One region of the Terribacillus jepli genome, then DNA from elsewhere that is predicted to be linked to it. Evidence: riboswitches for the same ligand, from Rfam matches in the RefSeq annotation. Region 1 holds a riboswitch; the other holds the start of a gene.

The links. A riboswitch is a leader RNA that binds a small molecule or an ion and turns the genes downstream of it on or off. The one in region 1 is predicted to bind S-adenosylmethionine.
Region 2: another riboswitch for S-adenosylmethionine. It lies ahead of AB1K91_RS11860 (iron-containing alcohol dehydrogenase family protein); the one in region 1 lies ahead of ssuE (NADPH-dependent FMN reductase).

The regions. Positions count from the first base shown of each region.
Region 1 covers NZ_JBFEGH010000021.1:13,985-20,226, forward strand. The annotation lists gene AB1K91_RS18140 (UDP-N-acetylmuramoyl-tripeptide--D-alanyl-D-alanine ligase) at 1-292, shown strand, start outside; gene mraY (phospho-N-acetylmuramoyl-pentapeptide-transferase) at 371-1,351, shown strand; gene murD (UDP-N-acetylmuramoyl-L-alanine--D-glutamate ligase) at 1,351-2,703, shown strand; gene spoVE (stage V sporulation protein E) at 2,775-3,878, shown strand; SAM riboswitch class I at 4,035-4,141, shown strand; gene ssuE (NADPH-dependent FMN reductase) at 4,232-4,783, shown strand; gene AB1K91_RS18165 (MFS transporter) at 4,796-6,061, shown strand; gene AB1K91_RS18170 (LLM class flavin-dependent oxidoreductase) at 6,080-6,242, shown strand, end outside.
Region 2 covers NZ_JBFEGH010000009.1:140,875-147,116, reverse strand. The annotation lists gene AB1K91_RS11870 (MBL fold metallo-hydrolase) at 1-551, shown strand, start outside; gene AB1K91_RS11865 (pyridoxal phosphate-dependent aminotransferase) at 592-1,770, opposite strand; SAM riboswitch class I at 1,877-1,979, shown strand; gene AB1K91_RS11860 (iron-containing alcohol dehydrogenase family protein) at 2,058-3,152, shown strand; gene AB1K91_RS11855 (carbon-nitrogen family hydrolase) at 3,149-3,931, shown strand; gene AB1K91_RS11850 (DUF3817 domain-containing protein) at 4,026-4,319, shown strand; gene AB1K91_RS11845 (hypothetical protein) at 4,439-4,642, shown strand; gene AB1K91_RS11840 (DUF456 domain-containing protein) at 4,676-5,158, opposite strand; gene AB1K91_RS11835 (tetratricopeptide repeat-containing glycosyltransferase family 2 protein) at 5,228-6,242, opposite strand, start outside.

The DNA of each region.
Region 1 (6,242 bases):
ACTTGGGGATATTTATGAAATAGGGGCAGAATCAAAACGCTATCATCGGGAAATTGCCAACGCGATCACGACGGATACTTCCTATGTATTTACAGTTGGTGAGGACGCAGTTGAAATCACCGATGCATTGAAAGATGAAAAAATTACGGCGATTCACTTCCATGACAAGGAATCCCTGGCAGAGGCATTGGTGCCGTTATTGCAGGAAGATACGATTGTGCTGCTGAAAGCATCAAGAGGGGTGAAGATGGAATCCATACTTGACACAATCGCTGTTATGGAAGAGAATTAATAGCTGGTAATCAGAATAGAGGCGCCACTGGCGTCAACATTTACTGGACGGGTGCTTTTTTAAAGGAGGAAAACATCAATGAACGTGGCACTATTACTTGTGACAATTGCGGTAGCATTCATCGTCACCGTCCTTATTTCTCCAATAATCATACCATTTCTTCGCAGGTTGAAATTCGGTCAGAGTATTCGTGAGGAAGGACCTAAATCCCATATGAAGAAGTCGGGTACACCGACGATGGGCGGCGTGATGATCATGATCAGCATTGTCGTGTCTACATGGATCATGCATGCAATCGGAAATATTCATATGAGCCTGGAAACATGGCTGCTATTATTCGTCTTGGTCGGATATGGCTTACTCGGCTTCCTGGATGATTTCATCAAAGTAGCAATGAAACGGAATCTTGGATTGACATCCAAGCAAAAGATGATCGGTCAGATCATCATTGCGATTATTTTTTATGCACTGCTTCGATACAACGATTTCGGTACGTACATACAAATTCCGGGAACATCGATTCAGTGGGATCTAGGCTGGGGTTATTTCTTCTTGATCCTTGTCATGTTGGTCGGCGCATCCAATGCCGTCAATTTGACGGATGGTCTGGATGGCTTGCTGGCAGGAACCGCGGCAATTGCCTTTGGAGCTTTTGCTGTCGTGGCGTACTATGATGTCCAGCAGACACAGATTACCGTATTTTCTTTGGCAGTAGTCGGTGCTTTGCTTGGATTCCTTGTATTCAACGCGCATCCAGCGAAGGTATTCATGGGTGATACGGGATCATTGGGACTCGGCGGAGCAATTGCAGCGGTAGCCATCCTTACCAAGATGGAAGTATTGCTGATTGTCATCGGCGGTGTTTTCGTTATCGAGACACTTTCCGTCATGATCCAGGTCATATCATTCAAGACGACTGGGAAACGGGTGTTCAAGATGAGTCCGCTTCACCACCATTATGAGTTGTCCGGTTGGTCTGAATGGCGTGTCGTCACGACATTCTGGGCTGTGGGACTATTATTCGCTGTCATCGGCGTTTACATGAAGGTGGGATTATGATGCCTGATTTCGAAACCGCATTCCCATATCAGCATGTGCTTGTACTCGGCTTAGCTAAAAGCGGATTTGCTGCTGCGAGTACATTGCTCGCCCACGGGCGTAATGTACGTGTAAGTGATTTGAATGCATCCAACCAGGAAGAGCTGATCCGAATATTGGAACAAAAAGGTGCCGAAGTGAAGCTTGGGCCGCAAGAAGTGGAACTTCTGGATGGTATGGATGTCTTGATCAAAAATCCAGGCATCCGCTATGAAAATGTGATCGTGCAAGCAGCCATGGAGAGGGATATCCCTGTGCTGACGGAAGTGGAACTGGCCGGTTTGCTCCATAAAGGCACATTGATCGGCATTACCGGTTCAAATGGAAAAACGACTACGACGACACTTGCTTATGAGATGCTCCAGGAAAGCCAGGTGAGTACGTATGTCGCAGGTAACATTGGAACGGCCGCATCTGAGGTTGCCAATAAGACAACGGAAGACGACCGGCTTGTTTTGGAACTTTCATCGTTCCAGCTCCAAGGCATAGATCAGTTTAGGCCGCACATCAGTGTGATGCTGAATATCTTCGAAGCACATTTGGATTATCACCATTCCCTTGAAAACTATGAGCAGGCGAAAGCGAATATCTTCCGTAATCAGGATAAGAGCGATTATCTTGTCTATAACGCGGAAGATGAACGGCTGCGCGAGATAGTCAATGAGGCACAAGCGACGCTTGTTCCTTTTTCCGGTGCACGAAAGCTGGACAACGGAGCATGGTATGATGAATCACATGTGTATTTCAAAGATGAGCCGGTAGCGGCAATCAAGGACATACTCCTTGTCGGCGGCCACCAGCTGGAAAACATACTCGCTGCTGTTGCAGCTGCCAAGCTGGCAGGGGCGACCAATGAAGGCATCCAGCGCGTATTGAAGACATTCTCAGGCGTTGAACATCGTCTGCAGTATATTAAACATATCAATGGCCGAGCCTTCTATAATGATTCCAAGGCCACCAATATCCTTGCAACATCCAAAGCATTATCTTCATTCGATCAGCCCACCATCCTGCTTGCAGGCGGCTTGGATCGCGGCAATACATTTGAAACACTCGTTCCATTCATGGAACATGTAAAGGCGCTGATCGTGTTCGGTGAAACAGCTGAGAAACTGCGGGAAACTGCCTATATGGCTGGTATCGAGCTTATCGAGCATGCCAAGGATGTCAAAGAGGCAGCATCCATCGCCTATCGCATTTCCGAAAGCGGCGATGTCATTTTGCTGTCTCCGGCATGTGCAAGCTGGGATCAGTATCGGACATTCGAAGAAAGAGGAGACATGTTTGTGGAAGCGGTGCATACATTAGAGTAGGGGCTTGTCCTGCTCAGCCGCTTCGCTGCATGCGGACCCCCAATTCCAATCCAAGGAAATGGGGTTTTTCTTTGCGTAAATCTAATCTTCCGAAGACGGACTGGCTATTGCTCTCTTCCATCGGGGGCTTGCTGACAATCGGTATCATCATGGTATACAGTGCTTCTGCAATATGGGCGGAATATAAATTCGACGATAGCTTCTTTTTTGCCAAACGGCAGCTGTTGTTTGCCGGAGTGGGGATCGGAGCGATGTTGGTCATTTCCAGGGTGCATTATGAAAATTGGCGGAGATATGCAAAGGTACTTCTCCTGATTTGTTTCATTTTACTTATCGCCGTCCTGATCCCCGGTATCGGAATGGTTCGCGGCGGTGCACGGAGCTGGATCGGGATAGGCGCGTTCAGTATCCAGCCTTCTGAATTCACCAAGCTGGGATTGATCATCTATTTGGCGGTCTATCTGTCGGCTAAACAGAAATATATAACCTCCTTGAAAGAAGGCTTCCTGCCATCACTCTTGCTCGTATTTACGGCATTCGGAATGATCATGCTCCAGCCGGATCTAGGAACTGGTGTCGTGCTTGTGCTTACATGCATGGTGATGATTCTGGTCAGCGGAGCCAGGATCTCCCACTTTGTCGGTTTGGGTATTATAGGTTTAGCTGCTTTTGCAGCACTGATTTTGTCAGCACCATACCGTATTCAGCGCATTACCGCTTTTTTGGATCCGTGGGAAGACCCTTTGGGCGAAGGCTTTCAAATCATCCAATCCCTTTATGCAATCGGTCCAGGAGGGCTGATGGGGCTCGGTCTAGGGAACAGCCTGCAGAAATTTTTCTATCTGCCGGAGCCGCAGACGGATTTCATTTTTGCCATTTTAGCAGAGGAGCTCGGCTTCATAGGTGGTGCTGGCGTCATGCTGCTTTTCCTGCTGTTTTTATGGCGTGGCATCCAAGTTGCACTCCGGGCCCCTGATGGTTTCAGCAGCTTGCTGGCATTGGGCATCACTGGAATGATTGCAATTCAATGCATGATCAATATCAGTGTCGTAATCGGCTTGATTCCGGTCACCGGCATTACGCTGCCGTTCTTGAGCTATGGGGGATCGTCGCTTACACTTACTTTGAGTTCCGTCGGAATACTATTGAATGTCAGCAGATATAGTAAACTTTAAAAGTTAGTATGGGCAACAGGAAAATAGGATGGCGTAGTGCAGATTTAACCTTTGAGCATCGGACGAAATGAAAAAATGCAATATATTAAAAAATTCGCGCAATTACCATTGACTTTTTAAGGTGGTGCGCGTATCATTAAAAACAATTTCATACAGTTCTTATCAAGAGAAGCCGAGGGACTGGCCCGATGAAGCTTCAGCAACCTCTGACAATGTCAGAAAGGTGCTAAATCCAGCAAGATTAAATTCTTGGAAGATAAGAGTGCGGACGATAATATCAAGCTCTCTTTTCTTCGGAAAAGAGAGCTTTTTTCGTTTAGTCACTCTACTACAAAAAAAGGAGAAAAGACAAAATGACAGACATTATCATTCTATCAGGAAGTCCGTCCAAACACTCACGATCGCAGCTGGCAGCAGCTTATGCGGGGAAACTTGCCAAAGAGCAGGGTTATACAGTCAAGGAGATCCGGGTGATTGATTTTGCTCCGGAAGATTTGCTTTATGCAAGGTTTGATAGTCCGCAAATCGTGGAGGCTGGCCTGTCTGTGAAGAACGCGAAAGGATTGATCATCGCTTCACCGGTATATAAAGCATCGTACAGCGGCATATTGAAGGCTTTACTCGATTTACTTCCTCAGGAGGCGTTTAAAACCATACCGGTACTTCCAATCATGACAGGCGGCAGCTCGGCACATTTGCTTGCGATAGATTATGCGTTTAAACCGCTCATCGCCAATTTAAAAGGGGAGCCACTCCAAGGAGTATATGTATGTGACCACCATATCAACAAAGACAACCCAGAGCAGCCGATTGCAGATAAGGAAACAGCTGACAGAATCAAAACGCAGACAAATCAGCTTGTAGATGTGATCCGCCGTAACCTTGCCGCCAGCGCAGTGAAGTGAGGTGGCAGGGCGATGGGGTCAAAGAAAATGCTGTTTGGTATACCGATTCAAGTAATCGGCGGGTTGCTTGCAATCCTTATCTTCATGACCGGTGATGGCATCGAACAGGCTTTTCTGTCTAAGTATGTAGTTGACATTGGCTTTACGACCAATCAGTCGGCAATTATGTTCAGTGCTTACGGCATTGTACTTACATTCGCTTCTTGGCTTGCCGGTGTACTTGGGGAGGTCATCGGACCGCGCAAGACAATGCTGATTGGGCTGGTAACATGGGTGGTTTTCGAAATCGGTTTTCTGTATCTTGGTCTTTATTTAGAAAACTTTTCGATGATGGTGCTCATGTATGGTCTGCGTGGTATTGGCTATCCGCTGTTTGCCTTTGCTTTTATCGTATGGATTGCCTATCGTACCGAGAAGCAAAAGCTAGCAACGGCAATGGGCTGGTTTTTCTTTATGTTCGCTGGCGGAATAGGATTTCTTGGTTCCTATTATCCAAGTATCCTGCTTCCATTCATCGGAGAGATGGCAACACTGTGGAGTTCCCTTATCTGGATTATTCTTGGGGGAATTCTAGGTGTTGTATTGGTGGATGACAAAGATCGGCAAGGGCTTAGAATTCAGGATCAGCTTAAAGAAAATAAATGGGCTGAAGCCTTGAAGGGGATCACGATCCTTTGGGAAAGTCCTCGGGTTGCTGCCGGCGGTCTGCTTCGGACAATCAATACTGCTGGATGGTATGGTTTTGTTGTTGTCATGCCGGGCTTTTTCACTAGTTTCTTAGATATTTCAACGAGTCAATGGCTGCAGCTTTGGGCTATTCAGTCAGTCAGCAATATGGCGACCGGGGTCTTATTCGGAATGCTCGGCGATCGGATCGGCTGGGTCAAGGTAGTCCGCTGGTACGGCTGTGTGGGAGCTGCTGTCTGTTCGCTGCTTTACTACTACATTCCGGTAGCCTTCGGAGCAAACATCCCACTGCTTATACTGAACGCTATTCTTTTCGGTGCAGCCATTGCAGCCTTTGTCCCGCTGTCGGCCATCCTGCCGACACTTGCCCCTGCCAATCGCGGAGCAGCGATTTCAGTACTTAATTTAGGAGCCGGAGCCAGTCAATTCCTTGGGCCGGTGCTTGTCGGGATACTGAACAATTACATGGGCATTATCGGTGTTGTGTGGGGATTTGCAATTCTTTATGCGCTTAGTTTTCTGTTGACGCCATTTCTAGCTCCTGCTGCAAGAGCGCAAATACATGCGATGGAAGAGCTTGCCGTCAGATAACCAAAGGGGGATTACCAAATGACAAACAAACGGATTTACCTGAATGCATTTGATATGAATTGCGTTGGACATCAATCACCTGGGGTGTGGACACACCCTGAAGATCAAGCGCATCGCTACAAGGACTTGGATTATTGGACGGAACTTGCGCAAATATTGGAGCGCGGTCATTTTGATGCAT
Region 2 (6,242 bases), on a different contig from region 1:
CTGCTGATGATGGGAAAGAAGCAAAATTCAGCTTTTCCCCGTTACAAGACGGGATCGACATACCGTTCGGCAAGCCTGAAGAGGGCATGCGCTGTGTTGCCTCACCAGGTCATACAGAAGGAAGCATCAGTTTTGTCGTTGACGACACGTACTTACTATCCGGGGATACGCTCTTTACCGAGTCGATCGGGCGCCCAGATTTGGCGGGTCAAGCAGAACAATGGGTACAAGATCTGCATAACACTTTATATGAAAAATATCCATTATTATCCCTGGACTTGATTGTCCTGCCTTCCCATTTCTCCGAGCTTACAGAAATCGGAAGTGACGGCACCGTCCAAGCACGCATGGAAGACCTGTACAGAAAAAATCCAAGACTACAGCTGCAGGATGCAGGCGAATTTGCCTCCTCCGTTTTGGAAAGCATTCCTGAACAGCAGCCGAATAGTTATCAGCTGATTCGAGAAGCCAACCAAGGAAAAGCGACGATAGACGGCGCAGACGAAGCCGATATCGAATCCGGCCCCAATCGCTGCGCAGTGACCAGCTGACAGACAAAAGAGCCAGTCCCTTTCCGTGACTGGCTCTTTCTTATGCTTTTGAAAAGATACCGAGTTTTTCGATTCGCTTTGCAGCTTCCAGCAATCTTTCTTCTGTATCCAATAGACCCGCTCGGACGTATCCTTCTCCATATTCCCCAAATCCATTGCCCGGCGCGACCGCAACATGTGCCTTTTCGAGTAGCAGATCAGCGAATTCCTCGGATGTGTAACCATGCGGAACTGGCAGCCAAACGAAGAAGGTTCCTTTTGGTTCGGGTACATCCCAGCCGATTGCACGCAAATGGCCAATGAAAGCATCTCTTCTGCTTTCGTACGTATGGACGAGCTCTTCCACGCATGTCTGGTCTGTAGTCAACGCGTAAGCAGCTGCTTCTTGCATGCCGCCGAATAAGCTTACGTAAACATGATCCTGGATTAAATTGATGCTTTCAATCACAGATGCATTACCGACTGCAAACGCGATGCGCCAGCCGGCCATATTATACGTTTTGGATAAGGTGTACATTTCAATGCCGACTTCCTTGCTGCCTTCGGATTGCAGGAAGCTCTGCGGTTTTTCCCTGTCGAAGCCAAGTGCACCATAAGCAAAATCATGCAGCACACAGATTTTATGTTCCTTCGCCAGCTCCACTGTTCTATCAAAGAACTTCTGATCCGCTGTTGCTGCAGTCGGATTGTTCGGATAGTTGAGGAACATCAGCTTTGCTTCTTCCAGATCACCAGCTGGAATAGCACCATAGTCAGGCAGGAATTCATTTTCAACAGTTAATGGCATGAGCGATGTCCGTGCTTGGGCAAGTTCAATACCGGACATATAATCCGGATACCCCGGATCCGGGAGCAGTGCCAAGTCACCTGGATTCAACAAACATTGACTGATCTCCACCAAACCTGTTTTAGAGCCGAACATGATGGCTACTTCTGTTGCAGGATCTAACTTCACACCGTATTCCCGGTCATAAAATTCACAGACTGCCTGCTTAAGAAAATCAAAGCCTCTGAATGGTGAATATTTATGATAAGCCGGATTATCAGAGGCTTCTTTTAATTTATCTACGATATGCTGCGGCGTCGGCAAATCAGGATTCCCCTGTCCAAGCTTGATGATATCGTGGCCCTCTTTTTCCAGCAGGCTTACTTTATGTACTAAGCCGGCAAAAAACTGCTCCGGCAATCGTTTCAATGCATCCGAAAACGGAAAATCCATCTTACTCACTCTCCTGTTGTGTCGCGCTTCCTATTCTGACTATTACCAATCTTGACAGTGTTGGAAATAGAATGCGATAATGAACAAATCATACATGAATCACACACTCTTATCAAGAGAAGGCGGAGGGAATTGGCCCTATGAAGCCCGGCAACCGGTGCATTTGCACACGGTGCTAATTCCAACAGCGAGACGCTGAGGGATAAGGGGATGAAGACACACGCCTTTCCCTCTTCCATATTCGTCTGGAAGAGTTTTTTTATGTAAAAATTCAATGAGGTGACAACATGACCATCAACATAAAAGGCGCCCCGAACTATTACGTCTGCGAGGATAATATATTGGAAAGCCTACCAGCACGGCTATCCGAATTGAACTGGACCAATGGTTTGCTTATTCACGGGGATGCATCATGGAAAGCAGCTTCCCCATTCTTGGATCCGATCGATTTACCAGTGAAACGGATTGCTTACAACGGCCAATGCACACATGCAGAAGCAGCTCGATTAGCAGGTATCGCAGCCGGCGAAGCTGCTCAATTCATAATCGGTGTGGGCGGCGGAAAAGTGTTGGATACTGCCAAAGCTGCTGCCAATGATGCAGGACTTCCGGTCATCCTGATTCCGACAATCGTATCCAACTGTTCCCCATGGGCCTCACTAAGTGTGTTCTATGATGAAGAGGGAAATTTCGTCGAATACACGGTCTTCCCGCGCAGCACCTTCATGCTGCTAGTTGAACCGAAATTGCTGCTCACGACACCTACACCGTATCTGATTGCGGGAATTGGGGACACATTGGCTAAATGGTATGAAGCGGATGCCCTTACCGAAAACATGACTGATCAGCCGCTTGCTGTTCAAATAGCCCGCAATGCCGCTAAGCTATGCCGGGATATCCTCATTGCCGAAGGAGATGCAGCAATTTGTTCCTTGCAGAATAAGCAAGCGGATAGTGCATTTCTGCGTGTTGCAGAAACAATCATCATGGCAGGCGGCATGGTCGGCGGATTCGGAGATGAATATGGCCGCATAGCTGGTGCTCATTCCATACACAATGGACTGACAAGACTTGCCGAAACACATGAGCAGCTGCATGGGAATAAGGTAGCTTACGGTATTCTAGTACAGCTGGCACTGGAGGATAAATTTGAGGAGATCCGGACTTTGCTTCCAATTTATCGGAAGCTCGGATTGCCAACTATACTGAAAGAGCTCGGCGTAAAAGAGAATGTGGATAAGGCGATGAAAATTGCTGCAGACGGTGCAGTTGCACCAGGAGAATCCATTCATTTCATGCATGTTTCTTCTTTGGAACAAGTAGTAGATGCCATGCAAAGTGTGGAGACCTTCGTTGCAGCAAATCAGGGAGTGACACAATGAAACTTGCATTGATCCAGCATGATATTGTTTTTGGTGACCCCCAATCCAATTATAGAAGAATGGAAGCATTGATACATGAGGCGCAGGAAAAAGCCGATGTCATTGTGCTGCCGGAGCTTTGGACAACCGGTTATGATCTGACAAGGCTTGATTCCATCAGTGATGCTGACGGAGAAACGACGAAACGCTTCATCAGCAGGCTGGCTAAAGCGCATCAAATATATATTGTCGCTGGTTCCATCGCGAAAAGTACTGAAACAGGCGTCTACAACACGATGCTTGTCTTCGGGCCAGCAGGTGAACTGCTCCATGAATACGATAAGGCTCATTTGTTCCGGCTAATGGATGAAGAGAAGTTCCTCTCCCAAGGTGACAGATCCGCCTCCTTTTCCATTGGAAATAAACGAGCAGCCGGTGTCATCTGCTACGACATCCGTTTTCCGGAATTCATCCGCACGCATATGATAGGTGATCAGCAAGTATTATTCGTCGTCGCCGAATGGCCAAAGCAGCGGCTCGATCACTGGCGCGCACTCCTGCTCAGCCGGGCAATCGAAAACCAATGTTTTGTAGTTGCTTGTAATCGCTCCGGAAGTGATCCAGCAAATGACTTTGCCGGGCACAGCCTGATCATCGGGCCGTGGGGTGAAATCATCGCTGAAGCCAAAGAGGAAGCGACCATCCTTTATGGCGAAGCAGATCTCGACCAAGTGGCTGACGTACGAAGTCGCATTCCCGTATTCCAGGACAGGCGCCCGTCCATCTATGACGTGCAGTGATATTTTGACAATGTTATGACAAGTTCTCCCGGGCAGTGGTAAAGATAAGCTAGCTTGCTTATACTATTAACAAATAGTTTCTGGGAGGGCTTTCATGCAAGCGACACTGAAATGGTTCCGAATCATCGGATTTCTCGAAGGGACTTCCTTGCTTTTGCTATTATTCATAGCAATGCCGCTAAAATATATGATGGATATGCCGATCTTCGTCACCTATATAGGTGCCATCCACGGCGGGCTTTTCGTCCTGTATGTGATTTGGGCAGGATACACAACACTGAAAGTCGGCTGGGGATTGAAATGGGCAATCTTCGCCTTGCTCGCATCCGTCATTCCATTCGGCTATTACATCTTTGATATGAGATTGCAGAAAACACAATATGCATAAGCAATGACATAGCGTTACGCACACCCTGTTTCCGCAGGGTGTTTTTTATTTCACCATATATACAATGTTATCCTCATTTGATAGTATTTTCTTCATATTTGGATAGTGAATCCGAACATTTGTTGATTGATACGATACAACAGCTGAATCAGGATGATATCGGTGTATTCATGATTGCACACCGCTTGTCCACATTAAAAGTCTCTGATCAGATAATTGTCCTGGAAGACGGCGATATTACAGGAATCGGAAATCATGATGACTTATACGCATCAAATGAACATTATCGTAATTCGCATGATAGACACAAGCAAAAAGAGTGACCTCACCTTGAGATCACTCTTTCTTATTTCACGTTATACGAATGCTGCTATCAAGAACCATACAATCATGATCAATTGGATGACGATTTTAGCTATCGAGCCTCCAAGGAAGCCAAGCAATGAGCCAATGGAAGAATAAATAGCTTCCCTCGGTGTCCTTTTTTGGACTAACTCCGTCACAAGCACAGCAACAAACGGCACGACGATGATGCCAAAAGGCGGGATGATGAAGGAACCTACGATTACGCCGATCGCCGCAATACGCTCCCCCCATTTACTGCCGCCGAATTTCTTAACAAAGTAACTATTCGCGATAATATCCGAGATGATCAAAATCACCGTCAAGATGACCATCGCAATCCAGAAGATTACTGATAAGTCTCCATCACTAAGCATGAACTGAAATACTAAAAATCCAATCCAGAGCATAAGCGGAGATGGGATGACGGGATAGATGATTCCCGCAAAACTAGCGATGAATGCCACCGCAATGATAATCCAAGCAATTATGTCCAGTGCCACAATCAATCCTCCATATCTTACCTTGATAGTACGTATTATGACATAGGAAACAGCAAAAGGAAATCAAAGCTCAAACTTCTCAAAAAAAGCTGTATTGTGGAGGATACTCGGGTGATCCGGATGATAAAAGACAGCTTTGTCATGAGCCGATTTTGCCTCTTCCAGCTGGCCGATCCGTGAATAACAAAGTGTCAGCTGCAAATATGGATACCACGTCGTATAAGCAGGTACACTGAAACCCGGAAGTTCCTTCCCTTCAAAATCCAATGCCTGCCGATACCAATATGCAGCCGCCTCATAATTCCGATCCTCCGTCAGCAAGTCCCCGATCAGACAGCAAAATTCAGGCCGCGGACGATCATATCGAAACGATCGGAATAAGTGCATCCGATACCCTTCCATATCTCCTTCTGCTTTGCAGCAATCCGCCAAGTACTGGCACGCACGGATATTATCCTCCACCCAACCCGCTTCTGATTGAAGGAAATCGGTATAGTAATTCTTGGCAAGGTTGAACTTTCCGTGATCTTTCAACTCATTTGCATAGTAAAACATATCGCGTGGTGTCAGCTTTCTGCCAGAAGCAATGTAAGACTCATAGATTCGCAGGTTTCGATCTGATATCGTATTCGTTTTTTTATTTTTACGATGGGTGACAGCTATTTCCGACGCCACGATATTGCCGCCGAATTCCAAGTATTCATGCACGGCACCGTGCCAGCGGAAATTCTTGCTCCGCTTCACGACTCGATTTCTTCTATACAAGTACAGCGGCCGCCCCTCACTATCCAATTTTGTATGATAATACATCGATACGACGTCCACTTCATCGGTCAAATTACTCCATAAGGTACAGAAAGCCTCCTGATCCTTCGCCAGCAGTATATCATCTGCATCCAGCCACATGATATACTCTCCTGTCGCCTTACTGAAGCTGTAATTCCTTGCAGCGGAAAAATCATCTATCCATTTGAAATCAAAGATACGCGAAGTGTACTGTGCTGCAATTTCCTTTGTCCGATCAGTGGAGCCTGTATCCACGATAATGATTTCATCCACCAGATTCCGGACGCTATCC